DNA from 4 places in the Exiguobacterium sp. s95 genome. Region 1 is predicted to be linked to each of the others. Evidence: riboswitches for the same ligand, from Rfam matches in the RefSeq annotation. Region 1 holds a riboswitch; each other region holds the start of a gene.
The links. A riboswitch is a leader RNA that binds a small molecule or an ion and turns the genes downstream of it on or off. The one in region 1 is predicted to bind thiamine pyrophosphate.

Region 1 (8,132 bases):
CGCGGCCCGTTGATTTTCAATCATCGATTCGCCGTGGACGATTTTTCCTAAATGCCAATCCGCTGTATGAATCCATTTCATGTTTCCTCACCCTCACTTTACTAATATATTAAGTTCAGTTTAACACGTCTGAAACGGCAATGACGACTCTCGTCCGCGCATATGCTTCGAACCGGCATGCGTCTATAATCAAAAAAAAGACAGTAAAGACCGGACGCGACCGGACCTTACTATCCTTTACATTCCATGCATTCATTTCCTTAATGTTTGTGCCGCAACCGCTTGACAGAAGTGATGATGGAGACGGATCCTCCGATGATAGCACCGACTACAATTCCTGTCGTGAATTTTGAGCTCTGATGTTTGTTCGGTATATGGGCTGTTTGTTGTTGTTCGAAAATTTGGGTAAGAGGGGACGCGTCTGGTTCAACTTCGATCAGATGATTGGCATGTGCTTCAACATCTTCCCGTCGTTCGACGCTACAAGGTGACAGATAGAACGGATTTAAGTTCGTCCGGTACCGATCTGGATTCCAATTCGCCTGCTGAACCGGTTCAGCTGTCTGTTCTGTCCGCTTCGTCTGGTCCGATGATTGGACCACTTTATCGAATTCTTGTTTCATCCTAATCACTCCTCTTCGCTTTCAGTCTACCTAAAACGCCATTTTGTGTCTTGAAGTCTTATTTACCTCTTTTCAAAACATCTAAAACATATATTTTGAATGTTAGTTTGATTTTTTTGTGACTTTTTAACCAAAAAAGGCGTGATAGAGCTGTTTTGCACGGACGAGTTCCTGTTCCCCATGAATCAGGACGCGTCCGTCACGAAAGGCGACGAATCGATGCGTCTCCGTCTTAAAACTGAGTAAGTATGGATTTTTCGCGACGATACTGACGACCGGGCTCAGATTCTGTTCAAGACGTTCTAAGTCACGCGCCTCATCTCCACGGACCTGGACGGCGTCGCGTCCACACAATGTTGTAAACTGCACCGGCATGTGCGTCAAATACGGATAGGTCCGGTTCTCGCCGCAGGACGGGCATGATGCCTTCTTCAAAGACGCGACATTGATCCGGCTCTGTTCATTCGTCCAGACGTCGAACGCGAGCAATTCCCGCCGTAACGCGTCCGTCGCACCGACGAGGAGCTTCAAGGCTTCCGCGACTTGATACGCGGCGACGAGTTGAATCGCCGGACCAATCACCCCCGCCGTTTCGCACGTCGCTTGCCCGCGCGGTAAATGTTCGAGCAAACAATGCAGGCACGGGGTCTCGTCCGGGAGGACCGTATAGGTCATGCCGTAACTCCCGACGCACCCGCCGTAAATCCACGGAATTTTGTGTTGCGCTGCCACATCATTGATCAGCATCCGGATGTCGAAGTGATCGGTTGCGTCAAGAATCAAATCGACACCTGAGATCAATTGCGGTAATTCGTAACGCGTGACATCGGTGACATGGGCTATAATCTCGACTTCCTGATTGATGGCATTTAAGCGGCGCTCCGCCGCGATCGCTTTCGGGACATGCTGCGCGGCATCGTCCTCCGTGTAAAGGTGCTGCCGCTGGAGATTACTCCACTCGACGTAATCGCGGTCGACGATCGTCAGCTTGCCGATTCCGGCCCGGACGAGTTGTTCGGCACTTGCCGTTCCGAGTGCCCCCATACCGATGAGGAGAACATGTTTTTTTGTCAGCTCATCCTGTCCCGCCTGACCGATCGGACGAAACCGGGTTTGCCGTGAATAACGATCCGTCATCGACTCATCCCTGTCTCGGGACTACTCGCCGTCGCGTACCGTTTCTTTTCAATCCGTCCCGCTTCAAAGCCAAGTCGTCCCGCTTCGACGGCAAGCTTCATCGCTCGCGCCATCTTGACCGGGTCTTTCGCATGGGCGACAGCCGAATTAAGTAAGACGGCGTCTGCGCCGAGTTCCATTGCATAGGCGACATCGGTCGGTGAACCGATTCCTGCGTCGACGATGACCGGGACCGTCATCTGTTCGATGATGAAGCTTAAGGCCAGTGGATTAAGGATTCCTTGTCCGGATCCGATTGGGGACGCGGCAGGCATGATGGCGTGACACCCGAGTTCTTCCAGTCTTCGTGCCAACAACAGATCGTCTGACGTATACGGTAAGACGGTGAATCCTTCTTTTAATAATTCTTCCGATGCCCGCAACGTTTCGATCGGGTCCGGTAACAGCGTTTTATCACAGCCGATGACTTCGACTTTGACCATGTCGCACAGTCCGGACGCGCGGGCGAGTTTTGCCAGCCGAACCGCTTCTTCCGCTGTCTTCGCCCCCGCCGTGTTCGGTAATAAATGATACTGACTCAAATCAAGCGCCTCTAAAAAGTTCGGTTGACTCGCTTCGAAGATATCCATCCGGCGCACGGAAAAGGTCAGGATGTCTGCTCCCGATGCCTCGACTGCTTGCTGCTGTGTCGTCACGTCGGGGTATTTGCCCGTTCCGAGTAATAACCGCGACTGAAATGTCGTTTGACCAATCGTTAACATGATTAACCGCCTCCTACGAAGTGGACGATTTCAAAAGAATCGCCTGTTTGAATGGGTGTGTTTTGGTATGCTGTCCGCTCGACAATCTGTCGATTCTGTTCGATGATGACCATTTTTTCCGTCAAATTGAGATGATGAATCAATCCGTCGATTGTCGAAATCGATCCGTCAAGCGTATACGGTTGACCATTAATAGTGAGTTGCATTCGTGTTCCTCCTCGATTCATGTAATGAAAACGGACGAAGCTCATATTTCGGCGTGATTCCCGTTACCTCGTCTGCCAGGACGGACGCCGTGATCGGGGCGAGTAATATCCCGTGCCGATGATGGCCGGTCGCGACGAATAGGTGCCCGACTCCCGGGACCTGCCCGAGATAAGGCAATCCGTCCGCTGTTTGTGGACGAATCCCGGACCAGATGTCCACGATTTCCGCTTCTCTGATTGCCGGGAACAGTCGCGCCGCCGCCTGCAGGAGATGTTCAATCCCGCTGACGCTGACCCCTGTCGTCTCGTCACCGATCCGTTCCGTCGCCCCGATGATGATCCGTCCGTCAAACTTCGGGACGAGGTACACGTCGTCGCTAAACAACGTCTCGGTCAAGACATGCCCCGGAAGCCGGACGGCGAGGCATTCGCCTTTGACCGGTACCGTCGCGATCTCGACACCACTCGTCGCGAGTAACGCTTCTGATCCCCGACCGCTTGCGACCACGACGTTACTGGCTTCGCGCTTACCGTTACTCGTCGCAACGCCGACGACGGTCGCCCCTGCCCGGAGCAGTCCCGTGACCGTTGTCTGTTCTTCAATCACACCTCCGCGGACTTTAATCGCGTGACGGAGCGAACGCGTCAACTGGACGGGATCGATTTGACCGACGGATGCAAATTGAATTTCCTCATGGCCCCGAATCAACCGAAAGGGATTTTCTTTATAGCCACTATCAATGCCGGTCTCATTAAACAGCTCACGGACGAGGTCGGGATAAAGCTGTCGACTCGCTGCCGCCAGTTGATGTAAGGCAGGGATCAGTTCATGATCCGTCGCAAGCATGCCGGCTGCCGCTCGCGTCGTTCCTTCGCCACACCGGCTTTGCTCAAGCACGCGTACCGCTTGTCCTCGTTTGAGCAATTCGTAGGCGAGTGTCAAACCGATTACGCCTGCGCCGACGATTAACGTCTCTGTTGCTTTCATTGATCAAGCACCTCGCGATACGCTAGGACTGCTTCGACCGGATTTGCCTGACCGAGAATCCCTGACATCACAGCGATGCCAGCAACGCCGGTCGCGAGGACACCCGCGACATTCTCCGGCTGAATCCCGCCAATCGCGATGACGGGGACTTTTGAAAACGTGACGATTTGCGCGAGTGCCGCTAGTCCGCGCGGGGCGACGTCCTGTTTTGACGCCGTCGCAAAGACATGACCATACATGACGAAGTCGCTGCCCGTCTCAAGCGCTTCCGTCAAGGAGTGAATTGATCGGCCGATCTGTAGCTCGCTGAATTGACGCCGCACGACAGCGACGGGAATACTGCGTGATGTCAACTGGACACTTGCCTTCGTTACGAGGGCGACATCAAGCCGGTCATGGACGATTAGTTTTTCACGTGGAACACCGGCGCATACTAGCGCCTCGATCAATTGGACGAGTCGGTCCGCCGACCAACCCGGTTCCCGGATATGAATCATGTCGGCATAAGGCACAACAGCCGGCAAGACTTCTAGAAGATGTGTCAGCTCTTTTGTCCCGGTCGTCACAATATGTAACTTCGGACGCATACCTTCTCCTCCTTGCTACACAAAAAGGACCACCCCATGAACATGATGGAGTGGTCCGAAAAATGTCCAGGTAAGACCTGAGACAGGATGATAATCAGAAGCCACTTCCCTCCGCTAGTACGAACTAGATCAGGTTCAAAGGGTCCGGATATTTCCGTCTCAGTCTGCTGCGAGACTCCCCTAGTGTAGAACTATTTAGTGTTGGTTGGTTCATTCGTAGTCTACCATGACCGCTCGCTTGATTTCTAGTCTGACTTGTCAGTTCAGCCGATCCGTGACCGTTTTGACCTGTTCCGTCAATTGTTCACGCGTTGGAATCAGCTTCGTGTCTGCTAAATCATACGTTTGTTTCAGACGTAAGACACGTGTCACTTTCGCGTCGAGGTCAGCCCGTGATAGTGACTTGTCCTTGATCCCCTGCATAATTGCCGCATGAACATCCGTGTAAGCACCGGCTTGCGAGAACATCGCCATGTCGGCACCACGTTCGAGGGCGAGACGCGAAGCTTGGGCGAGACCATATTGTTTCGTGATCGCACCCATTACGAGGTCGTCCGTCACGATGACGCCATCGAACTTCAACTCTTCACGCAACAGTTGTTGCATGACCGGCTCTGATAACGACGACGGATTGTCTGGGTCGAGCGCCGGGAATAAAATGTGTGCGACCATCACCATTTCCGCTCCGGCATCGATTGCCGCTTTGAACGGGACGAGTTCCAGTTGCTCGAGTTGCGCTTTCGTCTTCGTCACGGTCGGTAAGCCGACATGCGAATCGACGGTCGTATCCCCGTGTCCGGGAAAATGTTTGATGACCGGCACGACATCTTCCGACTTGATTCCCAGCATTAACGGGACACCGAGCCGGGCGACATCATCCGGCTCAGCACTGAGTGCCCGGTCACCGATGATCGGGTTCGCCGGATTGCTGTTGACATCAAGAACCGGGGCGAAATCCATATTAAATCCATAAAACCGTGACATCGCACCAAGCGCCTGTCCGGTCTTTTGCATCAATGCCGGATCGTTTTTCTGACCGAGCGTCAGACTCGGAGGTAAATGAAACGTTTGATCCGGGACACGACTGACACGTCCTCCTTCTTCATCGAAGCCGAGGAACGCGAGCGCTTCGTCGTCTTGTGCGTCCTTGATTGCTGCCGTCAAGGTTTTCAGCTGGGCGTCTGACGTGATATTGCCTCCGAGTAACAGGACACCGCCTATCGCGTGATCGTTTAACAGACTTCGGTCCGCGTCCGATAACGTCGTCCCACTGATCCCGATATACAGCAATTGATCGACCTTTTCAGCAGTCGAGAGTTTGGCGAGCTGACGTTTGATGTCTTGCTCCGCCTGGTCGGCAGCCGTCGGTTCGTCAGCGACCGGCTGTTGCTGACTCGTCTTCGGTTCCGGTTTCGTCTTCGGTTCTGTTGCTGGTTCACTCGCGCATGCCGTCAAAAAGCAAGCCGTTAAAAGCACGTAAATCGGTTTCAAAGCGGTTCCTCGTTTCGGACGCCATTGATTGAATAATAGACTTCAATTTCAGCATTCAGCGATTTCGAGACAGAACAGTATTTATCTTTTGATAACGACACGGCCCGGCGGACTTTATCATCCGGTAAGTCGCCTTCGAGACGATAATGAATCGAAATCGTCGTAAAGCGGCGCGGGTGTTCCGTCGCCCGTTCTCCCTCAATGTCCATCTCAAACGAGGTTAACGGTAAACGCATTTTTTCTAAAATGGAGACGATGTCCATTCCCGTACAGCCGGCGACGGCGTGTAACAACAATTCAGTTGGTCGTGGTGCTCCGTTCTCCCCGTTATTTTCAGGTGCTGCATCCATTGCCAGTTGGTGTCCGGACTCCGTCACTCCACTAAAGCCCATCTTGTGATTCCATGTAATTGTCGCTTGCATTTTTCTCACTACCTTTCGATTTTTAGTTCGGTTCGCTTCGCTCTCCTTCATTATAGCGTAGTCTCACCTGAAGAAAATTGACATGCTATTCAAAATAATTCTTCTTTTCCGTTTCCATCCGATTCCCGTTCACCTGACACACGAATCATGCTATTCTGAAAAACGATAGTTTCGCGCTGCTTAGCGCTAGAATTGAGGAATTGATATGTCATCTACTACCCGTTTAAGTAAAACGGACTGGCTTTTAATCGCCACCCTCTCCTTACTGACGTTCGTCTTAGGCACAAGCGAATTCGTCATTGTCGGGATTTTATCAGAAATCGCTTCGGCCCTCGGAATTACGATTGCGAAAGCCGGCACACTCGTCTCCGCCTTTGCGATTGCCTTCGCGATCGGGACACCGTTCACGATGTCGATCACGGGACGCTTCGAACGTCGCAAATTGATGCTCAGCCTGATCTTTGTTTGGGTCGTCTTGAACTTTTGCAGCAGCATCGCCGACACCTACTCGCTACTGCTCGCAACACGGATCGTCACGGCCGTCCTGACCGGTGTCTTGATTTCGCTTGCGATGGTCGTCGCGAGTGACAGTGTCCCGGTCGCGAAACGCGGTGTCGCCGTGTCGTTCATCTTCGGCGGCTTCACGCTCGCGAACGTCTTCGGCGTCCCGATCGGCACGTTCATCGGGCAACATGCCGGTTTTGAAGCGACGTTTTGGCTGACGACAGCTCTCGGACTGATTGCTTTTTTCGCCGTTTTCAAAGTCGTTCCACGGCAACAGGCGACGGCGACAAGTTCCGTTAAGGATCAACTGCGCCTGCTCGCGAACCCACGTATCATGATTGCCTTCTTCATCCCGTCGTTCGGATTTGGTGCGACCTATGTCGTCTACACGTACCTCGTGCCGATTCTCGAACTTGAACTCGAGCTGCCGCGGGCCTGGATCAGTCCAATCCTCCTCGCGTACGGCGTCGTCTCGATTTTCAGTAACATTCTGGCCGGGAAAATCGCCAGTCATAATCCGATCGGTCGGTTACGGTTTGTGTTCGTCGTGCAAGCGTTCGTCTTGGCGGCCTTATATGTCACGACGTCATCCGTCACGCTCGGACTGATTAATATCGCTTTGATGTCACTGATGTCGATTTTATTGACGACATCGACACAAATCTATCTGATTGACTTGGCGGAAAAGTTCAACCCGGAAGCAAAAGGACTCGCTGCGTCCTTGATGCCGGTCGCAAGTAACGTCGGGATCGCTTTCGGCTCCGCGCTCGGTGGACTCGTTTACGCGAGCGGACCGATGATGAATACGGCGCTCGTCGGCGGACTTGTCGCTTTGCTTGCCGCGTTGTTGACTGCAATCAGCTTCCGACTCGACCGACGCGTATCATAAACGAACTGGAACGAAAAGATTCTCACTTCACTTGTTTCCTCGGACGCAATGTGAAGGGAATCTTTTTTTTGTGCCTTCTATCGTCAAAAAAGTATTGTCTCAGCCCGAACCTTACAAGACTGTTAGGAAATCGTCGCCAACTTGTTGCTTTATCTGTAAATTCACATGATACGCTGAAGTTAGCTGTTCACCCTAACTTAAAAAGGAGTTCTCCCATGAAACCGTATTATGCCATCCCACTGACTGCCTTACTTGTAACGGCATCCGTCAGTCCAGTCGTCACGTCTGCCGCAACACCAACAAAAGTCGAGACGAAAAAACCATTGTCCGAAAAAGCACTTGCGAAAAAGAAACTTGCAATCGCAAAACTCGCCACGTCACTGATTGGGACACCGTATAAAGAAGGTGGCACGACGACAAAAGGATTTGATGCTTCAGGCTTCACGCAATACGTCTATCAAAAAAGCGGCTTGCCGCTTGAGCGGACGGTTGCAAAACAGGCTGCCATGCCGTTGAAAACTGTC
Region 2 (8,132 bases), 300 kb from region 1:
GACGAAGACTTACGGAATGAATTGCCGCAGATTGACGTCGAGACGTTAATCATTCATGGCAAAAAAGATAAAGTCTGTCCGTTTGAATTTGCGGAAGAGATGCAAAAAGGAATCCCGAACTCACGGATTGAACCATTTGAAGAGAGTGGGCACGGGACGGTACTCGATGAACGCGAAAAATTCAACGACACGTTACTTGCTTTCTTAAAATAATCAAAGACACGAAACAGCCATCGTAAGTATGCGATGGCTGTTAAAGCTGTAGCTAAACGGTTATGAAGCCTGAAAATGCTATATCGAGATGCGCTTTCCTGTCTCACCTCGTATTCAAAGCGGCAATCGTTCGCAGTTCTAAGCGATTCAAGACAGATTACGCTCTAAACCGTCTGCATATTTGGATTTATCTCACGGTATTCCCTAAAAAGCGTCACGTTTCGTTGACTCCTACGGGAAAAAGTGCGTTTTTAACGCACTTTCAGAGGCAGGCAAGACCCTGCTCGTTGTCCGTTAGGATCAAGGAGCAACGGCTTGCGCCTCGCCCGAGGAAAGTAACGAAAAAAGACGCTTGATTTCCTGATAGCACGTTGTCTACAGTCTGAAACAGCCATCGCAAGTATGTGATGGCTGTTTTTGTGTCTAGATTGAGGAATGAATACCTCTCTGTTTTAGGAGGTTCCACATGCAGACACCTTAGTGCACGTTCCGCCTTGAACCGAACACCCAGTTCATTCGAAATTCGAGTTCTTATGTTGTATAACTTTTGATGAACCGGCGATCGATCCATTGTTTCAAACGCCAGCTCAAATGATTCGTCTGATAGTGTCGTCCGTAAAGCAAGGTCCCTTGCTGATGTCCCATCGAAAGAATCGTCAAGTAACGCGCTTGCGGCCGGAACGTCCGCAAACGTTCCTGATTGATGAAACGAAGAAGGTTCTCAAGCAAGACAGGTGCTTGCCGGACGGCGGTTACACCGTTCTTCGGTGTGTTCGGATATGCGGCGAGCGTCGCACAGTCGCCGACGGCAAACAGAGAAGGGTCCTCTAGCGACTGGAACGTCTCGTGGACGAGCAAAAATCCGCGCTCATCACAATAGAGGCCGGATGCCTTGAACAGATCCAGTGCTGACGCGCCACCTAAAAACAGGACGGCATCCGCTTTGAATGATTGACCCGACTGGAGCTGGACGGTTTGCTCATCAAGAGAGAGGAACCGGTCGACGATGCGTGTCACGCCCAGCGTATCCAACCGGTCAAGGATGCTCGCCTCTGCCGGGTGTCCTGCGAGGAGCGGTTCATCATGGACGAGTGTGACCGGACAACCGTCCGATTGGAATGAGGCGGCCATCTCGATTGCAGCAGCACCGCTCCCGACGATGACGGGCGACGATGCCTCTTTAAACTGACGGAGCGCCTGATCGATTTGATAATTCGGCTTGATCGTGACGCGTGACGTCGCATCTGAGACATTCCAGTCATTCGAACCGATGTTACACGATACGACGTCGTAAGAAATGATTTCGCCTGACTGACAGAAAACTTGTTTCGTTTGCGGATCGATCCGCGTGACACGTTCCTCCATCAATGTCTTTCCGTGAAGAGAACAGAGTGCTTTGACATCGACCCGGGTCTCCTCGAGTCGATACGTGCCGTCCGCAAGACCGGAGAACATTCCTGAATAATACTGATAACGGGACGGGTTGATGACGATCCATTCAACATCCGGATGCGTTCCTTCCTTGATACATTCTAAATGGGCATGACCTGCCCCGACTAATACGATTCGTTTCAAACCTTCACCTACTTCTTTAAATTAACTGCTTCCGAGACTATGATTCCCTGAATCCGTCTGCGTTAATCTAATGAATGTCATAGGACAATCCGAAGCAAGCTCGCCACGAGACAAACGAGAGCAAAAAACACTTGATCGTGACGCGTCACGACCGGACGGACATAATACGTCCGCTCGGCCTGAAACCGACGCGCTTCCATCGCAATCGCGATTTGTTCCGAACGGATGATACTGTTCGTAAAAAGCGGTAAACTGATGGCGAAAAACGTCTGCCATGGCCAAATCGAGTGCTGTTGCCGGACCCGCCGTGCTTGACGGATTGTTCTTATTTCCTGCTGAAAGATCGGAATAAAACGAATCCCTGCTAAAAAGCCGTATGCGAGACGGTCCGGAAGGCGGCACTGATGAATCAGGCTCATGACGAACCGGGTTTGGTCGGTCGTCGCGATGAACGTCAAACTGAGGAAGACGAAGGCGAGCATCCGCAGTGCAATCAACCAGGCATGACCGATACTTTCTTCCGTGACGCGAAACCAACCGAATGACCAAACTTCCGTACTGCCTTTTCCGAAGGCTGCTATCATCCAAAATGTCAGCAAGAACAAGACGAGGTAGGGGGAGACCCGTTTGGCGAGCGTCAACAGTGACCAACCGGAGCAGCCCAATCCGACCGCAGCGAGTAAAAGTAAGGCTATCGTTTCGCGTAACGTCGGTGCCGCAATCAAGAGCACCATCACGTACAGGAGGGCACCGAGCTTGAGTGCCGGATTAATACGTGCGAGCGGGGAGTCGTTTTCCTGCACGACGTTTCACCTCCTCGAGTTGCTGATACAAATACGATAACGGACGAGAGAGTTGGTTATGCTCGAGTAACGTCTCGTCTTTAAACAAAGTGTCCGGTGTGCCGTCGAACTGAAGTCGCCCGTCACCAAGGACGAGGACCCGGTCGGCATACTGGTGGACCAGCTCCATGTCATGCGTCACCATGATCAGCGTCGTCCCGTTTAATCGCGCCTGCTCGAACATCTCGATGAGTTGACTTGTCGTCTCGGCATCTTGACCGAACGTCGGTTCATCGAGCAACAGGACGTCTTTTGGTTCTAACAACATCGTTGCGACGCTGAGCCGTCGCTTTTGACCCATGCTCAGGGCGAGGGGCGACTGACGGGCGACATGGGTTAACCGGTAGGATTGCAACGCCGTTTCAATCCGCTCCGGCGTCGGTGCATCCATGCTGATTACGAGCTCGTCTTCGACCGTCTGCTTGAGAAATTGGAGCTCTGGCTGTTGAAAGACGAATCCGACGTGTCGGTAATAGCTCCGACTTTTCCATGTCCGCAGTTCTTTTTCGAACAAGCGGACCGTACCGCCTTGCGCCGGAATCAATTTCGCCAGTGTTTCGAGCAACGTGCTTTTCCCGGCACCGTTCGATCCGACGACCATGATCCATTCTCCGGCGTGTGTTGCAAGCGACAGGTTATCGACAATCACTTGCTTACGGCGTCCTAACGCGGTGCGCGTCAGCGCGAACGTCGTGTCGTGCCGAACCGGAGGACGGTTGTTAGTCACTTTTCGTAACCGCCCCGCCTGGGAAGAAGCGGGGGGCACGGTTTCCAGTTCATACGGGTAGAGGAGCGGCGTCGCAATGCCGCGTCGTTCAAGTTCATCGCGATACTGACCGAAGACATCAAGCGGCGGACCATCGCGTAAAATCGTTCCGCCGTGATCGAAGACGAGCACCCGGTCACTGAACGTCACACAGCGGTCAAGCTGATGTTCAATCAGAACGAGCGTCAACGTCCGGTCGTGATGGAGTTCCTCAATCAGCTGCATCAAAACCCGATGTCCTGCCGGATCGAGTTGCGCCGTCGGTTCGTCAAGCAATAGAATATCCGGCTCAAGCGCTAGGACGCAGGCGAGGGCGAGTCGTTGTTTCATCCCTCCTGACAGTTGCATAATCGGTGTCGTCAGCGGCACGTCCAGACCGACACGTGCCAGTACGGCGTCAATCCGGTCATCCATCTGACTGCGGTCGACTGAGCGATTTTCAAGACTAAAGGCAACTTCCGCTCCGACGGTCTGCATGCAGAACTGGTCGTCCGGATTTTGAAAAAGGATTCCGACCGTCCCATTCGTTTTGCAGTGGCCGCTGACATCGGCTTCGATCGCGTCAGGTAATAAGCCGGCGAGAACATGTAAAAACGTCGTTTTCCCACTGCCGCTCGGTCCGACGAGCAACGTCGTTTCCCCTTCGTGTAGCGTCACCGTCACCTTGTGCAGGACGTTGTCATGTTGCCCCGGATAGCGGACAGACAAGTCGTTACAATGAATCATGCTGCATCCGGCTTCCGCCGCTTACGCCCGATCGCATAACCGTTCAACGTCCCTGTCTTGACGAGCGCATCGACGATGACTTTCGCAAGTAATCCACCGAGCAATGCACCGCTGACGAGTTGAAGGGAAAACGTCAACAGAAGTGTCGTCGTCGTATAGTAGGCGAAACCATTGACGACAAGACTATAGACCATACTACCGATTGCGGCGAACATTCCGGATAGAACTAACGTCATTGTGTTGAACTTCCGGTATCCGAAGAGGGCAAAAGCGATTTCGGCACCGATTCCTTGAGCGAAACCAATCAATAAGGCCGATAATCCGAAGTGACTCCCCGTGAATAATTCGACAGCCGCGGCGACGACTTCTGCAATCAGTGCTGCCCCGGGCTTTTGAATGATGTAGGCGACAAGCGGACTCGCGATGACCCAAATCCCGAACATCCAGTTCGATCCGACCGGTCCGAAGATCGCGGAAATCGGTAACCACAATGTCGACCACCCTAAGTAGAGTACCCCGCAAGCAACCGACAACATCATCATGACGATGATTTCTTTCATTTTCCAACTGTTCATGTTCCTATCTCCCTTTGGCACAACCACCAGACAAACAAAAAGACCGCCCTCTATGAAAGAGAGCGGTCACTGAATCTGCAAACATGCAGAAAAATTGAACGAATTACCGCTCCACTTTCCTACGCTAGTATGAACTAGATCAGGTTCAAAGGGTCCGAAGTGAATCGTCTCAGCCAATGGGCTCCCCTAGTGGATGTGCATATAGTGTGTACGCTATTTACTGTACCGACTCTACCGACAGTTGTCAATACAGATAAAAACCCTCCGCGAGGGGAGGGTAAGAAAAATTATTCTTTTTCTTTCGTTTGTTCTTCAGTAGAAACTTCTTCTGTCGCTTCAGCTGGTTCTTCAGCATCTGCTTCTTCGAGATCCGCTTCAAGTGTCGATTCGACGACGGCAACGACTTGAATGTCACCTTCCGTAACGATACGGTATTCTTTTTCTTCCGGCAAATCCGAAACCGATAGAGAATCACCGAGGTTAAGATTTGTCACATCGACTTCGACGCGTTCCGGTAATTTATCTGGTGTAGCTGCAACTGTTACTTTAAAGAGTGTTTGTGAAAGATATCCACCAAGTTTTGCACCAGCCGCTTCGCCGACGAGGACGATATCTGTTTCGACTTCTGTTTCTTCATCCATTTTAACAGCGATGAATTCAACGTGCTTGATTGTTGGTGTGAAGATATCCATATCGAGTTTATTGATCAGTGTGTTGACTTTTTTACCACCGATTTGAAGTGCAACAAGTGCATTCTCACCATGTTCGCGAACGACTTTGATCAATGCTTTTTCGTCAAAGGCAATCGGTGTACTTTCCACTTTGTAACCATACACGACACCAAGAGCTTTTCCTTCATGACGTAATTGCTTTCTAAGTGAGCGTGGGCGTACTTCGCGTTCTTCTACTTTTAATGTTACTGACATGTTCATTTCCCCCTTGAATTTGGTATAGCCCTCAAAAGGTAATGAAGAAAGGAGTGGAACGAATCGTTCCGGATCAAGACGGTGCATCGAATGCTATTTCAAATTGATTTCATAAAAATGAAGATCGAAGTGAGTGGTTAGCATTTCTCTCCCAGGTCATTACGCTGATATTGAGAAACATGTGGTTGTAAAAGCAACTCGCTGATGCGGTGCTATGATAGTTATACCCCCGTAACATTAAAAGCTAAACATCAACCGGCGAAAAAACGATAGCAAGAAACCTGTTCTCCTTAGAGCAGCAACGGTTTACATCATGTAAAGAAATCATTGGACGAAGCAGCTCCCTTAAAAATATAGGCGGTGAACTTCCTCTTATTCAAGCAATTGAACCATCTCATCGACCGATAACGCAAGTGAAGCCGGTTGTTCAAGTATGTCCGTCACGAGTGTCGCCTTCCGCTCCTGCAGCTCGATGATTTTTTCTTCGATCGTGCCTTTCGTGATTAATTTAATGACTTCGACCGTCTGTGTTTGTCCCATCCGGTGTGCCCGGTCAGCCGCTTGCTGTTCGACAGCCGGATTCCACCAACTGTCATATAAGATGACAGTATCCGCCGTCGCCAGGTTCAGTCCGGTGCCGCCCGCCTTCAGTGAAATCAAAAACAGATCGACTTCGCCTGCATTAAAACGGTCGCAGCGTTCGAGACGCTCCGCAATCGGTGTATCCCCGCGCAGTTCGAAATGAGGGAGGTGCAACTCATGTAGGTCGTCCCGAATCAAATCGAGCATTTTTGTAAACTGTGAAAAAATTAAGATCCGTTTGCCTGCTGCCCGTTTTTCTTGAATCAAGGCGAGCAACCGGTCCCGTTTCGCCGACCGACCACGGTAGTTTTCGACGAACAACCGGGGATCGCAACAGATTTGCCGGAGCCGGGTCAATCCGGCGAGTAACTTCATCCGTTCTTCCGGTTTTGACTGATCGAGATGCTGTAACGTCTCGAGCTGTAACTTTGCCAAGTGGGCGGCATAGAGTTTTTTCTGTGCCGCCGTCAGTTCCGTGTACTGATGGACGACTTGTTTCGCCGGCAACTGTTGCAAAACATCTTTTTTCGTCCGGCGCAGCAAAAACGGTTCGACGAATTGTTGGACGTCCCGTGCTGACCAGTCGAGAAACCGTTGCCGGTCCGGCAAGAGTGCCGGGAAGACGACGTCAAAGATTGACCAGAGATCAAGCGTCTTGTTTTCGAGCGGCGTCCCCGTCAAGGCAAACCGCCGCGTCGCCCACAGTTGTTTTAAGCTGACCGTCGTCTGCGACCGTGGATTCTTCAGATGTTGTGCTTCATCAAAAAAGATACAATCGTAATGGATCGTTTGATGATTTTTGATGTCGAGCCGGAGCGACGGGTAGGAGATGATGAGAATGACGTCGTCCGGCAAGTCTTCGAGCTGTCGTAAGCGCGACGCACGACTCCCGCTGAGCACACGAACGGTGCGTGTCGGGGCAAAGCGGTGCAGCTCTGCTGCCCAGTTGTAGAGGAGTGACGCCGGGGCGACGATCAAGACACGTGAACTCGGGAGCGTTTCGATATAACCGATGGCTTGAATCGTTTTGCCGAGTCCCATCTCGTCCGCTAAGATGCCATGACAGTCGTGTGCCGCAAGACTCTTGAAGAAGCGGACGCCGTCTTGCTGATACGGCAAAAGTTGTGTCGCGAGCGGTTCCGGTAACGCCAGTCGCTCTGTTTTTCCGGCTTTCATCTCGAGCAATCGTTCCTTCAGTTGACTGTGGACCGTCAAGAAAGCAGCCGGGGTCAACAGGGCCAAGTTCGGCACGGCAGGAACGGTCAATTCCGCTTCAAGTAACGTCTGTTCCGTCGCTTCGACTTCCTGTAACAGCCGTTTGATTTGCGTGAAGGCACGGTCTTCAAGCGACAACAATTGTCCCGAGCGTAAACGGTGGTATGTCTTTTGCGTCACGAGTGACGCGAGGACCGCCGACAGTTCTTGTTCTGAAATCCCGTCCATCGAAAACTTGAACGTCAACCAATCGAGTCGCTTCGTCACGTTGACTTCAATTTTCGGATGGAATGGACCGGGGAGCAATGCCGTTTTGATACTCGCCGTCGCGTATAACTCGAGTTGACCGAGGGCAACCATCGGGTCAAGTAAACCTTTTAAGACAACGTAGTGATTACTTTCTCCTTCTACTACATAACGGGCTTGATCCGCGCAGAGTCCTGTCGCTTCCAAATAACGCGTCACCGCCCGCTCCGTCGACAAGTCACGCCCGATCCAGCGTGTCGGAGTCAACGGGTTGACGGTTTTGCCGTCGTAATCAAACGTGACGACGACTTCCAGCCGGGTATTGATCCGGTCGAGAGCCAGTTTGACGCGAGGGGACCCGCTGACGAGTCGGCCCCGGACAGCGGCGCTCATCCAGATGTCCGCCCGTTCCCGTAACCAGTCGCGGTCGTTCAGTAAACGGTCGAAGTAGGGCAGGGACAAGAGA
Region 3 (8,132 bases), on a different contig from region 1:
GTTGGTAAACAAGAAGATGCAAAAGTCTCTGTTGATGTCACGATTGATCAAACATCACCGGCAGACTATGATGCGCTGTTGATTCCGGGTGGATTTTCACCAGATTTATTACGTGAAGACGAACGTTTTGTCTCTTTCGTAGAAGAGTTCGATATGTCGAAGAAACCAGTCTTCGCGATTTGTCATGGTCCACAATTAATGATTAACGCTAAAATTGTTAAGGGGCGCAAGATGACAGGGTATAAATCAATCCGAATCGATTTGGAAAATGCTGGGGTTGATTTCGAAGACACTGAAGTCGTCGTCGATGATAACTTCGTCTCGAGTCGTCAACCAGATGATATTCCGGCGTTCAACCGTGAAATGTTAGCGAAGCTCGCATAAGTTCATGCAAAACAAATCCCCTTCACAGGTCGTGTAGGGGATTTGTTTTTGCGTTAAGCGTTTGGGTAATCGCAAAGCTCAGTGATGACCCCATGTGAATGCCTCGGATTCATGTAAATCAAACGACGGCCAAAAGGCGTTGACCGGTACGTATCTTCGAGGAACGTAAGTCCCTGTTCTTTTGCATCGAGAATCGCTTGATCTAAATCGTCAACGCGGTAAGCGATGTGATGTACCCCTTTACCACGTTGTTTTAAGAAACGAGCGATTGGGCTGTCAGCGCTTGTTGGTGTCAGTAGTTCAATGTGTGCATCTTCAAATTCAATGACAGCGATATTCGATGCCACGCCTGGAGCGGGGTTTGAATATTCACGGACTAATTTCCCTCCTAAAATTGTTGTATAAAAAGTAATGGCTTCTTGCATATCACGGACGGCAATTCCAGTATGATCAAGTTTCACTATAATTCCTCCCTTACACCACTAGTGTGCCAAAACTTCCCTCAAGGTGCAACGCGCAGGTATTTTCACTAAAGGAGCTTCATCGTATTACATAATTAACCAATAAACTTATACAAAATGAAATCTCACTGAAATATAATAGAGGCAAAATGAATGCTATAATCAAAAACGTTCTTATAAAATTTAAACATTAAAATGAAATTTAAATAAAGCATACTTTTGACTACAATAAAATTATAGAGAAAAAGAGGGAATACTACATGAAAAAAACGTTTACGTCGCTCATCGTTTCCGCACTTGTCCTTTCATCAACTCCTTATTTTGCATCAGCAGATGATTTAAGTGAACAAAAAGCTAAAAACGAACAAAAGCAACAAGAAAACCAAAATACACAAAAAAATCTTGAGTCTTCTGTGAATCACGAAGGTGAGAAAATTTCGAAGACACAACAAGAAGTGAATCGTTTAGACGAAGCATTGAATGAAAAAATGTTTGCCGTCGAAGCAAAAGATCGTCAAATCAAGGCGACAGAAGCTGAAATCGTCGAACTTGGTAAGCAAATCGAAAAATATAAAGCCAAGCTGAAACGTCAAGAAGAATTGCTCGGCGATCGTTTACGTGTCATGCAAGAAAATGATGGTAATTCGATTAAATGGGAAGAAGTCATCTTTGGTTCGAAAGATGTCGGAGATCTCGTCAGCCGTGTGCTAGCGGGGAAATCCATCTCACAACAAGATGATAAGATGATTACGGATTACCAGAACACGCAAAAGAAATTAGCGAATGCCCAAGCAGAACTTAAAGATAAAAAAGCAAAGCTTGTGACAGAGAAAAAAGAATTAAAGCGTCAACAGGCAGAGCTCGAACAACAAATCAGTGAACGAAACAAACGCATTAAAGAACTTAAGAAGCAAAAAAAGAAATTTGAGACACAGTTGATGGACGCGAAAGAAGTTCAACAAATCTTGATTGCGCAAGAAAAAGCAATCGCGGCAGAAAAAGCGGCACGTGAACGTGAAGCACGGATTGAAAAAGAGCGCAAAGCACAAGAAGCACGAGAAGCAAAAGCCCGTGCTGAAGCTCAAGCAGCACAAGCAGCAGCCGATCAGGCAGCGGCAGAAAAGGCAGCAGTTGAGCAAGCTGCAGCAGAAAAAGCGGCAGCCGAGCAAGCTGCAAAACAAGCAGCGCGTCAAAAAGCAACAACGAATTCAACAAAACAATCAACGCCGACACCAGCGCCTGTAACACCAAAACCAGCACCAGTAGCACCGAATCCAGCTCCGGCTCCAGCTGCATCTTCAGCATTGTTCATTCATCCGACAAGTGGTGCGACTACACAAGGATACGGCTCAGCAAGTGGTGAAAATGGGTATGGATTCCATAATGGAATCGACTTTGGTGCACCGGTTGGAACACCAATTGTCGCAGCAGCAACAGGAACTGTCATTACGGCTTCTAGTAGTGGTCCTTACGGAAATCACATCATGATTGCTCACCAATTGAACGGAAAAACGTATACGACGGTTTACGCGCACATGAGTTCATTGAATGCGCGTGCAGGACAACGTGTCAGCCAGGGACAACAAATCGGTGCACTTGGTAGCACGGGTAACTCGACTGGACCACACCTACACTTCGAAATTCATGTCGGTGGGTATATCTACAGCGGAACAGGCCCTGCAAATAGTGTTAATCCTATGTCAATGTTATAAAATCGTAAAAGAACCTCTACATTGTAGAGGTTCTTTTTTATACAGTTTGAATAATTAGTTGTTATATTACAAAATAACGTTTTCATTTGAAATGTAAATGAAATTTTTCTGAAACTATTACGGTGCTATAATCAATTTCAGATAGTTTCACTACGGAACAGGACTTCAAAAATCGAATTCATACATAAGCGAGGAACTCACATATGCTAAAAAAGTTATTTTCTACCGTACTATTAGGGACGTTATTATTGACGAACACCCCAATCACTCAAGCGGCTACAATCAAAGAAAAGAAAGCAGATAATGCAGCTGAACAACGTAAACTAGAAAAATCAATCAAAAAACAAGAATCTAAAATTTCAAAAGAGCAACGTCAAATCAATGCGATTGATGCAGCAATCAATGAAAATATTTTTCGTGTCTCAGAAAAAAATAAACAGATTCGTCAGTTGAATGAACGAATTGAAGAGCTTGAGGCAGACATTATCCATTATGAAGAAATGTTAAAACGCCAGGAAGAGCTGTTAGGAGACCGTCTTCGTGTGCTTCAAGAAAATGATGGGAATTCGATTAAATGGGAAGAAGTCATTTTTGGTTCGAAAGATCTTGGCGATCTCTTTAGTCGTGTGATGGCAGGGAAAAAAATTGCTGAACAAGATGACAAGATGATTTCTGCTTACCTTGAAACGCAAAAAAAATTAGCTGATGCTAAAGCGACGCTTGTGGATAAAAAGGAAGAGCGAGTGAAAGAAAAAGAAGCCCTTTTGGTTCAAAAAAAGGAACTCAAACAGCAAATGAAAGCACGTAGTGCAACCTTAAAAAAATTACGTCAAGGTAAAACAAAATTTACGACAAAACTTCTGAATGCGAAAGAACTTCAAGCGACATTAGAAGCGCAAGAACGTGCGATTGCGGCAGCAAAGGCAGCAGCTAAAGCAGCAGCGGAAAAGGCAGCAGCTGAAAAAGCGGCAGCGGAAAAGGCGGCGGAGGCGGCGGAAAAAAACAACGCCGGGACGTCTAAGAAGGTCGTAAGTGCTACGCCAGTCGCTAGTGTTCCGAGTGGTTCGGCGCAGTTCGTTCGCCCTGCGTCAGGAAGTGTTTCACAAGGATTCGGACCAGCGAGTGGTGCGAATGGGTATACTTTCCATAATGGTGTCGACTTTAGAGGGTCAGTCGGATCATCAATCGTCGCAGCAGCTTCAGGAACGGTCATCACAGCAGGAAGCGGTGGACCGTACGGAAATCACGTGATGATTTCACATTTCTTGAATGGGAAAGTGTATACAACAGTTTACGCGCATATGAATTCATTATCAGTTCATGCTGGACAAACGGTCTCGCAAGGGCAACAAATCGGTACGCTCGGAAATACGGGAAACTCGACGGGCGCACATCTTCATTTTGAATTGCATATTGGTGGTTACCAATACAGTGCGACAGGACCAGCTAACACAGTTAATCCATTAGCATACTTATAAAAACGAGCTTCGGCTCGTTTTTTTTATGGCGCTATGCTACAGTGAAAGAGAAATTTAAATCATGAGCAACTAGGGGAGCTGGAGGAATCTGGCTGAGAGGAAAACCATTCTGTTTTCGACCCTATCACCTGATCTGGATAATACCAGCGTAGGAAAGTTGAGATTGAAGACATGAATAAGTGACCACACTCGTTGGTTTTTCATGGCGTCGTCTGCTTTTTTACAGCGGACGGCGCTTTTTTTCGTTCCGCTTTCTCCTTGTGCTCTCATAGAAAGTGAGGTCTATCGATGAAACATGTACTGACGATTGCTGGATCAGACTCTAGTGGTGGAGCTGGAATTCAAGCCGACTTAAAAACTTTTTCTGCTCTTGGGGTTTACGGTATGAGTGTAATTACTGCTATCACAGCGCAAAATACGTTAGGCGTACAAGCAGTTGAAGATGTATCACCAACGCTTGTCGAAGCCCAGTTGAACTCGATTTTTAGCGATATTCGTGTAGATGCCGTTAAAATTGGGATGGTCTCGAATGAAAAAACGATTCAAGTCATTGCCAAATGTTTGAAACATTATCAGGGACCAGTCGTCTTAGACCCCGTGATGGTCGCAAAAGGGGGGCATGCGCTGTTAAGGAAATATGCTGAACAAGCATTAATGGAGCATTTGATGCCGCTTGCAACCTTGACGACCCCGAATATTCCGGAAATGGAACGCATGTTAGGGCAAGCGATTTCGACAATTGATGAAATGAAGCTGGCGACGACGGAATTCGCACAAAAACGAGACATCGCTATCCTGTTAAAAGGCGGTCATCTTGAAAGTACGGATGCCTCGGATATTTTATACACGGAAGGGAGGCATCATCTGTTTCAGGAGGCACGATTAAAACGCCAGCATACACATGGTACTGGATGTACATTGTCTTCCGCGATTGCGGCACGTCTTGCGCTGGGAGATTCCCTGAAGGATAGCGTGATTTATGCTAAACGGTACGTAACTGAAGCAATCCGGCATGGATTTGCCTTAGGGAACGGAATCGGACCGACACATCACTTTTATGACATTTGGAGGGAAACGGATGCTTACAACCATTCATGATAAAAAACCATTAATTCATCATTTAACGAATGCGGTCACGATTAATGAGTGTGCCAATATGACCCTTGCGCTCGGGGGTTCACCTGTCATGGCGGAAGATATCCTAGAAGTCGAGGAAATGGTTGGACATGCAGATGCTGTCGTTATCAATATCGGGACATTGAACGCAGCTTCACGAGCGTCGCAATTGTTGGCAGGTCAAACGGCTAACCGATTGAAGAAACCGATTATTTTAGATCCAGTCGGAATGGGGGCGACGACACTTCGGACACAATTCACGAAAGAGTTACTCGAAGCAATTCATTTTACGGTCATTAAGGGGAACGTCTCTGAAATCAAGACGCTCATCGGTCAAGTCGGACGTTCAAAAGGAGTCGATGTCGCTTCCGGAGAGACATTAGATTTTCAAGTCGTCCATGAGTTTGCTGGACGGCTCGGGACGACTCTCGTCGTAACGGGACCGGTTGATTTCATTACAGACGGCAAGCGACAAGTAAAACTAACCGTAGGAACGCCACGACTCGGACACATTACAGGGACAGGTTGCATGACGGCATCGCTCATCGGAACCCTACTTGGAGCAGGGTATGATGCATTCGAAGCAGCGACCTATGGGACGTATTTAATGGGAAAAGCGGGTGAAGTCGCAGATGAAGCAGCGGGACTTGGTGATTTCCGGATGGGGTTGTTCAACGCAATCAGCTTGACTACAGAAGAAAGTTTGAAAGGGGTATTGACCAGTGGAGAATGATTACACGGTTTATGCGGTAACAGATCGGCGCTTTCACCCGGACGTTGCCTTGATTGATGCGGTCGAAGCAGCAATAAAAGGTGGCGCGACGATGGTCCAGCTTCGTGAAAAGCAGGCGCAAGGGAAAGAATTTCTCGAACAAGCGAGTGACTTGAAGAAAATGATGTCTCGTTACGGCGTCCCACTCATCATCAATGACCGGATTGATATCGCACAAATCGTCGGTGCAGGTCTGCATATCGGGCAAGAGGACATCCCTTTGAAGGAAGCACGTAAGCTGTTACCGGAAGCCACGATTGGGGTTTCTGTTTCCACCGTTGAACAGGCAATCGAAGCAGAGCAAGACGGGGCAACTTATCTTGGCGTAGGGTCGCTCTATCCAACGGCGACAAAAGACGATGCGAGTCAGATGACAAACGAAACACTCCGGGCGATTCGCCGGGCTGTTTCCCTTCCTCTCGTCGGGATTGGTGGAATCACACATCATGTGGTGCCCGACTTATTCGAGATGCTTGAAGGATATGCCGTCGTCTCTGCCTTATTCGCAGCACCAGATATTGAACGTGCGGCACGAGAGTTCAAAGAGGCGGTTCAGACTGCGCGTCAAATAGTATCAGACCGGGTATAATCACTGAAGAGGTGATGTACGTGAAATGGCAAGTCATTCGCTTTCGGGGAGGCTGGATTCGGTATCGAATCGAACCACAAATCATTCGAATCGACAACCGTGGAAAGTATCATTTAGGTTGGAAATTGTTTCCCTATCCGAATCGTTATGCATTTGAATTGGCGGTTTTGTTAAAAAACAAACACCAACAACGATATAAACGGCCGCTGTTGATTAAAACGGCATCCATCGCTACGGAAATCTGGGGCCATACACACCTCGATTTATTTTATCGAGTGATGTTACAAGTACCGTTACCACGCTTCCTATCGAATCGATATAAGGAGCGATTGCGAAATACAAGTATCATCGATATCGGTGTACGGGCTGTCGATACTAATCGAATCGTTTGGGATATCGGGAATCGATTAGGGGGATGGGCAGTTTTTCGTACAATCCAAAAAAAACATCGGAAATGAATCTTCACCTCGCGAATCATCGTAGTCATCTTACTTGCATTTGTTGTTTTAGGATGGTGCAATAGTTTGGAGGAGAGGTGAAGACAGTGGAGGCACCACGCTGTGAGACGATTGCGATCGATAAAAAACGTGCTACTGAAATTGGTCATGCCGTTGAGAAAATCCCGACGCTTGAGATTGGGAAATTGTTTAAAGTGTTATCGGACGCAACGCGTCTACGAATCGCTTATGCATTGACGGTCGAGCGAGAACTTTGTGTTTGTGACGTATCGGCATCAGTTGATTGTTCGATTGCGACGGCTTCGCATCACTTAAGAACGTTATTGAAACAAGGTCTCGTCAAATATCGTAAAGAAGGAAAAGTTGTCTATTATTCACTTGATGACCATCATGTCTCGTCGTTAGTTCATTTGGCAATGGAGCATGTGAATGAAGGAAAGGCTTCTTCTTGAGAAAAATATAAAAAACGCACCGCAGTCCGATAAAGAACTGCGGTGCGTTTTTTAGCTTTTTCACGAAGCTAATCGTATGAAACAACAGATCACTTGATTCGATGGAAGAACGTGATGGTCACACTGATGAGTAGAAAGGCTAAAATGGATAGACTAAAGCACATCCGTTTATAGGATGCTGTCACGAGCGCCGTATTTTCGAGTTCTTGATCTAATTCGGTATACAATTGATCTTTAACTTGAGCAAGATCTTCAAGAATGGTCTGCGTGGTCTGCGTCGATTGTTTCGCTAAAGCGGTAGCTGCCTGTGAACCGTTTGTTTCATAAAGGCTGAAAACGGTTTCGATTTCTTTTTCCCATGCATTGTTACGGACCAATAAATCTTTAATCGGTACAGGTGTTTCGTTCGAAGCATTGAGCACACGGCGTAAATCATGAATTTTGGTCGTGCAGAAGTAGTATTGTTCAATGTAGCGGTCGTCTTCATAGAGCAATAGGCCGCGAACGGCATTTGCCCGATCCCGATTGTATTCGACGAGTTGGTCGACCTGTTTAATCATCGGGATGTTATGGGCGTGCATCTCTTCTGTCATTTTTGAAATGGTACGATAACCTGTCAAGGCATAGATGAGAGGAATCGAAGCGAACAAACTGACTAAAAGAATGAGAGAGATGCGGTAGCGCCAAAGTTTATTCATGCAATCATTCCT
Region 4 (8,132 bases), on a different contig from region 1:
TTCATAGAAGTCATCAATTTGACTAACGAGCTGTTCTCGTTCTGAGAATAATGTCGTGAGGACTTCATAATCATGTGTCGCCGCGAGTGATGTATCGAGTAAAGCCACCTCATCCTCTAGCTGTTGAATCTGCTGTTCGAGTTCGCCTGCATTTAAAGCCGGATGTTTCCCGGCTACCGGCGTCCGGGTAGCGCGGGGCGTGGGTGCCGCTGATTCGACGATTGACCGGGCATGTCGTTTTTCGGCAGCATATTGGTAAGAACCGTGAAAGATTTCTGTCGTGTCATCTAGCCAATAGGTTTTCGAGAAGAGTCGGTTCAAGAAATAACGGTCGTGCGATACGGCAATCAGCGTTCCGTCAAAGTGCTCGAGTGCTTCTTCAAGCGCCTCGCGGGATTCAATGTCGAGGTGATTCGTCGGTTCGTCAAGAATCAGGACATTAAGCGGCGAATGGACAAGAATCGCGAGCATCAAGCGCATCTTTTCCCCGCCGCTTAACGCAGTAATCGGTAAGAAGACACGTGGACCGAAAAAGAGGAAACGGGCCAACAGGGAGCGAGCTGTTCCTTCGTCCGCCGAAACGTGTGAGCGGAAGTAATCGATCAGTCGCTCTTCACCCGGCATATCGACGTGTTGCGATAAAAATCCGACCTGATTTGACGGACCACGCGTGACACGTCCGTTCGTCGGCTGGAGTTGTCCAAGTAAGACACGTAATAACGTCGTTTTCCCACTTCCGTTCGCACCGACGATTCCAATCCGGTCACGTGCCGCGGCTTCGAAATCGAGCGACGCGAACAACTTCCGGCCGGCGACGGAAAGCGTGACATCCTCAAGACGGTAAACGATTTGACTGAGTTGCCCTTGCGACGAAAAGCGGATGTCAGGCACCGCTTTTTCCAGGAGCGGCCGTTTGAGTCGCTCAATCCGTTCGAGTGCCCGTTCCATGGCTTTTGCTTTTCGGAACAGTTTTTCGCTTGGCGGAGAGGCTTCATTTGCCCACTGGCGCAAGCGCCGAATCGCATCCTTCATCTGTTTGATTTTCTTTTGTTGTTCCGTGTAGGCGTGGAATTGTTCGAGGAGCAGGCGTTCTTTCGCGACCGTGTACGCCGAATAATTTCCTGGGTAGATTGTCAGTTCACCATCTTCAAGTTCAGCGATCAAGTTGACACTTGCGTCAAGAAACACGCGATCATGCGAGACGATGATGACAGCGCCCGGATAACTGTTTAAAAATTGTTCGAGCCATTCGATTGCTGCGAGATCGAGGTGATTCGTCGGTTCGTCGAGAATCAACAAGTCTGGTTCCACCAGCAGCATCCGGCCGAGGCAGATTTTCGTTTGTTCGCCACCACTTAATTGAGAAAAGGGACGTGTCAGCAAGGCATCGAGGTGGAGTCCGTTAATCATGCGCTGGATTTTCGAGTCGAGCAGGTAACCGTCCTGTTGTTCGAATTGTTCGGTCACACGCGTATACTCATTTAGCACATCGTCCAGGTGGTCAGCACTTGCCATTTGTTGTTCAAGCTGATGCATCGTCGTCCGTAAGGCGACGATTTGGGCAAATGCGGTCCAGAGAACATCAAGGCCCGTCAATTCTTCTGCGAACTGTGGAATTTGAGCCAAATAACCGATGGAAAGTCCTTTTTTGAGATAAAGGGTTCCGCTGTCCGCTGTTTCGAGTTGCGCGATTAAACGCAGTAACGTGGTTTTTCCGGTTCCGTTTCGACCGATCAATCCGATGCGGTCAGCTTGTTTAAGATAGAGCGAGACATCGGTTAAGACGGATGCTCCCCCAAATTGTTTTGTCAGGTGTTGGATGTCGCAAATCATGATCAGTAACTTCCTTTCATGCGCATCAAAAAACGGAGAACGCAAATAGCGCTCTCCGTTTACCGTAAAAGGTGCGCTTTGCTTTATTTTTCAGATGGATGTTCCTAAGAAAAGGGCAGACTCGTCCTTTAGAACGCCATTTCATGAAAAATCGCGCGCAACAGATAAAGTTGTTCCATCAACCATTGCTTACACGCAGCAAAACCCATCTTTTACACCACCTTTTCGTTTCGATAAAGTTAGTTTACCATGTTTTGAACTGAAAATGAAATCGTTTTCAGTTACTTGAACAGTCCGGAAATCGAGTTAAAGAACTTACTTAAGCCGTCAAACAGTTTTGCAAAAAATCCTTTCGTTTCTTCGGAGGTCGCGAACGCGTGGATATCTTGCCCGGCACCCTTTAATCCGGTCTCGATTTGTCCCCAGTTCAAGTCAGCTTTCTCCATTTGACTGAACAATGACGTCAACCGCTCCATTTGGGCGTCCGACAACTGGATGTTGTTATTTTGAATGACTTGGATGATGACATTCTCGATATCGACTTTGGTTTTCGGCTTTTGTTTGGCGATCTCTGCTTTGATTTCATTCATCAGTTCGGCGACTTTGTCCGTCCCGACCGTTTTTCCGACATCGGAAGTGACCGATAACTCTTGTTGGGCTAAATCTTTTCGTTCATCCGTCAATTTAATGCCGGTCTCAGCCGACGTTTGATCGTATGCTTTCATGATCCCCGTCAAAGCAGAGGTCCCGGTGACTTTATAAGGGGAAGTGATTGTGATGTCGGCGTCCGTTACGCCTGCAGTGACGAGCGCGTTCAAGTACATGTCTTTTGTTACCCAGGTAATGTTTTCGGTCGCGACAGATAAACCGTCGCCTTTTTCAGCGAGTTCGATTTTTGCGGAAGAGTACATATTGCCGCCGAGTTGCGATTGGGGAACGTTTTTCCCTAAATATTTTTCTTCATCCGCTGCCGTGGCGATGACGGGCGTAATGCCTTCCGGCGCATTCAATCGGGCGAGTACCCAGGCTTTATCCTTTGCCCCGAGCGATTCACCAAGCGTGATGATTGTTTTATCGACGACTTGCTCTGCTGAAGCAGCAGTCGGTAGAAGTAAACTTGTCGCTAAAAGCGTCGTGGTCATGATTTTTGTTGCTTTATTCATAGTATAAATCCTCCGAGTATAGTAGGTAGTATCAGGTGCTAATTTCATTGTAAGTGACGTCTTCCAGAACGGAATCGGTCTTGAGGCGGAATGAACCGCCCACCTCGTGTCCCTAATCCTATACTACATTTCATTATAAAATCCTGATCATGTGACTGAAAAAATGATATAGTGAAGAGGAATTAAATAATGACCACTAGGGGAGTCGGTAGGCCGACTGAGACGACGAAGACGTTCGGACCCTTTGAACCTGATTAAGTTTGGACTTACGGAGGGAAGTGGCGTGAATATCTCTCTTGTTGTCTCTTCACGTCATGCCCTGTTCGTAGGGTGTGGCGTTTTTTGATTCAACAAAAGGGGGAATTAGGTTGAAATTCAGTCAAGAAATTCGGCAAGCCGCAAAAACATATTGGGACAGCAGTTTTTCCCATCCATTCGTCACAGGCATTGGTGACGGGACGTTACCGCTCGAAAAATTTCGACATTATGTCATGCAGGATGCGTATTACTTAAAACATTTCGCAAAAATTCAAGCCCGGGCCGCCTCAAAGGCAACGGATTTTGCGATGATCGCGGAACTCGCGGAACATGCGACATCGACCTATGCGGCTGAGCTATCACTCCATCAATCGTTTTTTGAACCGCTCGCTATTACGGAAGCGGATTTAGCAGCGTTCGAACCGGCACCGACTGCGTATGCCTATGTCTCACATATGCATCATGCGAGCGAGGGGACACTCGGGGAAACGATTGCAGCGATTTTACCGTGTTACTGGCTTTATTATGAAGTCGGACAACAACTGTTGACGAAGTCACCGGCGTCACCGATTTATCAACAGTGGATTGCAACATACAGCTCGGAATGGTTCGAACGGGTCGTCTTTGAACAGGTCGACCGGCTGGATGCTTTGGCGGCGCAAGCGACTGAAGCAGAACGGGAACGGATGAAACACCATTTCGTCAGAAGCTGTTATTACGAATTGATGTTTTGGGAAATGGGCTGGACGGAAGAAACGTTTGAACGTCTCTTTACACAAGTTACGCGTCAACCAAAAGTAACGAAACGATAAGTACAGCTTTAGCCGCTGTTGATCAGCGCGATCAGACGGCAGACTGCACAAAACCTGAGCAATTTTCAGCTTTCGTAAAGAAAGTCATGGCAATCGCTCAGTTTTTTTTGTTGGTGGATTACAGGCATGATGAAAATTCTGGTAAGGAAATCAGCTGTACCGTTCAATCAAATCGTTTAATTGTTGTTTGACGGCGTTTCGGTCCATCAAATCGTGGTTCGATAAGGATAGCTTCGTCATCGTCTCATCCGCACCCGCCATCTCACTGAAGAGCGAACCTAAGTCGTGGGCACGACGGTCGATTTGCAAGACGATGTCGATGCCGGTACGGTCTTGGAGCATGATGAGTTCGACTTCATCGAGTTTATGGGCGAAGTACGTATTGCGTGCCGAATACTCGAGTTCCTGGGCGATCGGTAAATCCTTCCGGTAACGCCCGGGAAGTTTTTCCGTGTCCGCTTTCTTGAGTCGGAAACCAAGTTCTTCCATCGCTTCTAAGATAACGGATTGGAGGTCATTGGCTTGGACGATGATGGCGTCCCGGTCTGACGGATCGACCGCCTGGGCGATATCGAGACCCGTTTCAATCCATGACTTCGATTGACTGACCGAGAGCGGCGTATTGAATGGTACTTGAAGCGTAAACGGAATTTCGCGTTCGACACCTGCTTCAATCGTAAAGGCGGCTTCGTTTAGCGAAAAACGATCGAGTGTGAACGTCGTAAATGTCGTGCTGTCCCTGACTTCTTCTTTATATTGTGTATTAAACGCTAAATAAATCCGATCGATTTCTTGGTCGACATTGCCGCCTTTAATATGGACGGTTCCGTGAATCTGTCCGCCTGGCTCACAGCGTTCGCTGTCGAGTCGTGTATCGACTGTGGCGGCACCGATTCCGATTTGTGATAAAAGTTTTTTGAACATCGTTCGTTCCTCCTTTAATGATGAAGCTACCTTACTTGTCGAATAGGGTGGAATTTGCTACAGTTTCGAAAGAACAATCAGAAAAGGACGGGACTACAGTGGAATTACACCAAGTAAAAGAATTACTCACTCAAAAGCTCGAGGCTGCTGCTCTCGTGCATGCAACGATTAGTGGTCCGCGCCAAAAGTCGAATGATCTTCGAAGAATCAAACTAAAACCGATTCTATTGAAAGATACGTATGCAATCCAGTTAGAGTTTCAATATGAACGGATAATTAAACACGAAAATTTGTCGGTTGATGAATTTTTAGAACGACTCGACGGATTGATGGAGGAATTCCGTCAATTTTTATTCCGTTTCGAGACGGAAGAAGTTCAGTTCCAGTTATCCAAAAAAATGAAAGTATCGTTAAAAACAACGCAACAGTCACCCCTGCAAGCAGAACTGTCACATAACCGTAAAAAAAGTCATCTCCTTGAAGATGGTGTCGTCGTTCCGTTTTTAGTCCGACTCGGTGTCATGACGGAAGACGGACAAGTCAAACGGCAAAAGTACGATAAATTTAAACAAATCAATCGGTTCCTGGAGTTCGTCGAAGATAGTATTTCCGCGTTACCGACAGACCGAACGTTACGGATTCTTGATTTCGGTTGTGGAAAATCGTACTTGACGTTTGCCTTGTATCATTATTTAAGTGTCGTCAAAGGCTTCGACTTGAAAGTGACCGGACTTGATCTCAAAAAAGAAGTCATCGAAGAATGTACAGCGATTGCGCGCGATCTCGACTATACGAATCTCGAGTTTCGTGTCGGGGACGTCCATGATTATAACGAAGATACAGAGGTTGACTTAATGGTGACGCTTCATGCCTGTGACGTCGCAACGGATGTTGCACTTGCCCGCGCCGTTGATTGGAATGCGTCTGTCATCTTAAGTGTCCCGTGTTGTCAAAAAGAACTCAATCGTCAACTCGACTGTTCACCACTCGACGTCATGTTGCAACACGGGCTGATTCAAGAGAAGTTCGCTTCGCTTGCGACGGATTCGATCCGTGCCGAAATCTTGACGCTCGTCGGTTACGAGACACAATTGCTTGAATTCATTGATTTAGAGCATACACCAAAAAATGTCTTGATTCGTGCGTATAAAAATGACCGTCAGCCGTCGGAAGAAAAAATTGACCGTTACGTCGCCTTCCGTGATCTACTACATGCGAAACCATATTTGGCGCAAGAATTAAGCGGCAGACTTGGACAGATTTCATCTAAACTCGTACAATAAGGAAGAGAACGAATAAGGGAGGAATTAGACCGATGGATTTCCAAATGTATTTTGAAGACGTCGTCCAGACAGCACGTAAAGAAGCGGCAGCTGCTGGTTTTGAAGAATTAACGACAGCTGAAAGCGTCGATGACGCGATGAAGCGTGAAGGATTGACACTTGTCCTTGTCAACTCAGTATGTGGATGTGCAGGTGGGATTGCTCGCCCGGCAGCTGCTTACGTCAATCGAATGGAAGGCGTGAAGCCAGATCATTTCGTAACGGTGTTTGCGGGACAAGACCGTGAAGCAACGGACCGGGCACGCGAGTACTTTGAAGGGTATCCACCTTCATCACCATCATTCGCTTTGATGCAAGATGGCAACATTCTTTCGATGGTTGAACGTTTCGACATCGAATCGTTTACTGCAGAAGAAGTTGTTGAAAAATTAGAGTCATTGATTGAAATTTACGCATAAGTGAATCAACTGGAGCCGTGTTTCTTAATTGAAACACGGCTCCAGCATGTATACAAACGCTTATGAAGAGTGAACATGCGACATCTAGGTGCGATCCATTCGCTTTTCGCGGTTCTAAAGCGATTCAAGACAGATTGCGCTCTAAACCGTCTGCATGTCTGGATTTCCTTCACGGTATTTCCTAAAGAGCGTCACGTTTCGTTGACTCCTACGGGAAAAAGTGCGTTTTTAACGCACTTTCAGAGGCAGGCAAGACCCTGCTCGTTGTCCATTAGGACCAAGGAGCAACGGCTTGCGCCTCGTCCGAGGAAAGCAACGAAAAAAACGCTTTTATCGCCCAATGGCACTTTGACTACAGTCTAGAGCCGTGTTTCTTAATTGAAACACGGTTTTAATTTGTCGTGAAAGTGAGTGTGCGCGAAAGAGATGTTTTTTTAGCAGTCCCCCTGAAGCAGAGGCCGACTTATTGAAAGAGCAATGAAAAAAGAAAGACGAATCGAATCAATAGCATCCCCTTTTTCGAGTTAAAAAGTACCCATGATTAAAATCCGAGGATAGCAATAAAAATGTAAGCGGATTCAAAAGTGGTTATTTACTCATGTTTTGTATAAAAAGAATCGATTTATGCATTATTACGAGATAATTATACTTTACAATGAATAAATATTCGTATATCCTAAAAGTAATAAATCGGATCAGAGCTATTTAGTATTGAATTAGAAAAAAACATAAGTCATACTATTGTTAAAGTTCTGACAATTGAGCGTTGGAAGGGGAATTTATTCATGAAAAAATTAGTAGCAACGGCAATGGCAGGCATTCTCGCACTTACGATGGCAGCATGTGGTGCATCAGATGATTCATCAGGCGGTTCAAGTGATGACAGTAAAGTATTAACGATGGGAACGTCAGCAGATTACTTCCCGTTTGAATACATCGATACGGCGAAAGGGGACGACATCGTTGGATTTGATGTCGCAATCGCAAAAGAAGTTACAAAAAACCTCGGTTATGATTTGAAAATTGAAGACATGGAGTTCGGTAGCTTACTCGGAGCACTCAGCTCAGGTCGGGTTGATTTTGTCATGGCAGGAATGACACCGACAGACGAGCGGAAGAAAAACGCTGATTTCACAGATGTTTACTTCGAATCAAAGAACCTCGTCATGACAAAAGACGAAGCGATTAGTTCGGAAGATGAACTGAAAGGTAAAAAAATCGGCGTCCAACTTGGATCGATTCAAGAAGGCATTGCAAAAGATCGTTATAAAGACAGCGAAGCCGTCTCGTTGAATAAAATTCCGGAAATCATTCAAGAACTCAATACGGGTCGGATTGATGCGCTCATCATCGAAGATGCTGTAGCGGTCAAATACATGGATCAAGACGAATCGTTAAAAA

Region 2: linked by a shared signal. The riboswitch ahead of KNP99_RS02600 (ECF transporter S component) and the one ahead of KNP99_RS00740 (thiamine phosphate synthase) in region 1 are both predicted to bind thiamine pyrophosphate.
Region 3: linked by a shared signal. The riboswitch ahead of thiD (bifunctional hydroxymethylpyrimidine kinase/phosphomethylpyrimidine kinase) and the one ahead of KNP99_RS00740 (thiamine phosphate synthase) in region 1 are both predicted to bind thiamine pyrophosphate.
Region 4: linked by a shared signal. The riboswitch ahead of tenA (thiaminase II) and the one ahead of KNP99_RS00740 (thiamine phosphate synthase) in region 1 are both predicted to bind thiamine pyrophosphate.

What each region holds. Positions count from the first base shown of each region.
Region 1 is NZ_JACSMM010000001.1:140,321-148,452, reverse strand. Features, by position in the region: gene KNP99_RS00770 (exonuclease SbcCD subunit D) at 1-81, opposite strand, end outside; gene KNP99_RS00765 (hypothetical protein) at 261-623, opposite strand; gene KNP99_RS00760 (ThiF family adenylyltransferase) at 750-1,760, opposite strand; gene KNP99_RS00755 (thiazole synthase) at 1,757-2,521, opposite strand; gene thiS (sulfur carrier protein ThiS) at 2,524-2,727, opposite strand; gene KNP99_RS00745 (NAD(P)/FAD-dependent oxidoreductase) at 2,711-3,715, opposite strand; gene KNP99_RS00740 (thiamine phosphate synthase) at 3,712-4,302, opposite strand; TPP riboswitch at 4,392-4,494, opposite strand; gene nagZ (beta-N-acetylhexosaminidase) at 4,561-5,793, opposite strand; gene KNP99_RS00730 (OsmC family protein) at 5,790-6,215, opposite strand; gene KNP99_RS00725 (MFS transporter) at 6,421-7,608, shown strand; gene KNP99_RS00720 (C40 family peptidase) at 7,824-8,132, shown strand, end outside.
Region 2 is NZ_JACSMM010000001.1:443,337-451,468, forward strand. Features, by position in the region: gene KNP99_RS02580 (alpha/beta fold hydrolase) at 1-213, shown strand, start outside; gene KNP99_RS02585 (NAD(P)/FAD-dependent oxidoreductase) at 745-1,788, opposite strand; gene KNP99_RS02590 (energy-coupling factor transporter transmembrane component T family protein) at 1,866-2,591, opposite strand; gene KNP99_RS02595 (ABC transporter ATP-binding protein) at 2,557-4,122, opposite strand; gene KNP99_RS02600 (ECF transporter S component) at 4,119-4,697, opposite strand; TPP riboswitch at 4,797-4,895, opposite strand; gene KNP99_RS02605 (50S ribosomal protein L25/general stress protein Ctc) at 4,985-5,623, opposite strand; gene KNP99_RS02610 (DEAD/DEAH box helicase) at 5,996-8,132, opposite strand, start outside.
Region 3 is NZ_JACSMM010000006.1:101,089-109,220, forward strand. Features, by position in the region: gene KNP99_RS11030 (type 1 glutamine amidotransferase domain-containing protein) at 1-384, shown strand, start outside; gene KNP99_RS11035 (VOC family protein) at 438-845, opposite strand; gene KNP99_RS11040 (murein hydrolase activator EnvC family protein) at 1,106-2,557, shown strand; gene KNP99_RS11045 (murein hydrolase activator EnvC family protein) at 2,761-4,035, shown strand; TPP riboswitch at 4,097-4,207, shown strand; gene thiD (bifunctional hydroxymethylpyrimidine kinase/phosphomethylpyrimidine kinase) at 4,324-5,133, shown strand; gene thiM (hydroxyethylthiazole kinase) at 5,114-5,884, shown strand; gene thiE (thiamine phosphate synthase) at 5,874-6,512, shown strand; gene KNP99_RS11065 (hypothetical protein) at 6,533-6,970, shown strand; gene KNP99_RS11070 (ArsR/SmtB family transcription factor) at 7,048-7,422, shown strand; gene KNP99_RS11075 (CHASE3 domain-containing protein) at 7,512-8,120, opposite strand.
Region 4 is NZ_JACSMM010000003.1:257,598-265,729, forward strand. Features, by position in the region: gene abc-f (ribosomal protection-like ABC-F family protein) at 1-1,833, opposite strand, end outside; gene KNP99_RS08540 (DUF1002 domain-containing protein) at 2,115-2,996, opposite strand; TPP riboswitch at 3,185-3,290, shown strand; gene tenA (thiaminase II) at 3,365-4,066, shown strand; gene KNP99_RS08550 (sporulation protein) at 4,217-4,990, opposite strand; gene KNP99_RS08555 (class I SAM-dependent methyltransferase) at 5,089-6,273, shown strand; gene KNP99_RS08560 (BrxA/BrxB family bacilliredoxin) at 6,306-6,731, shown strand; gene KNP99_RS08565 (transporter substrate-binding domain-containing protein) at 7,517-8,132, shown strand, end outside.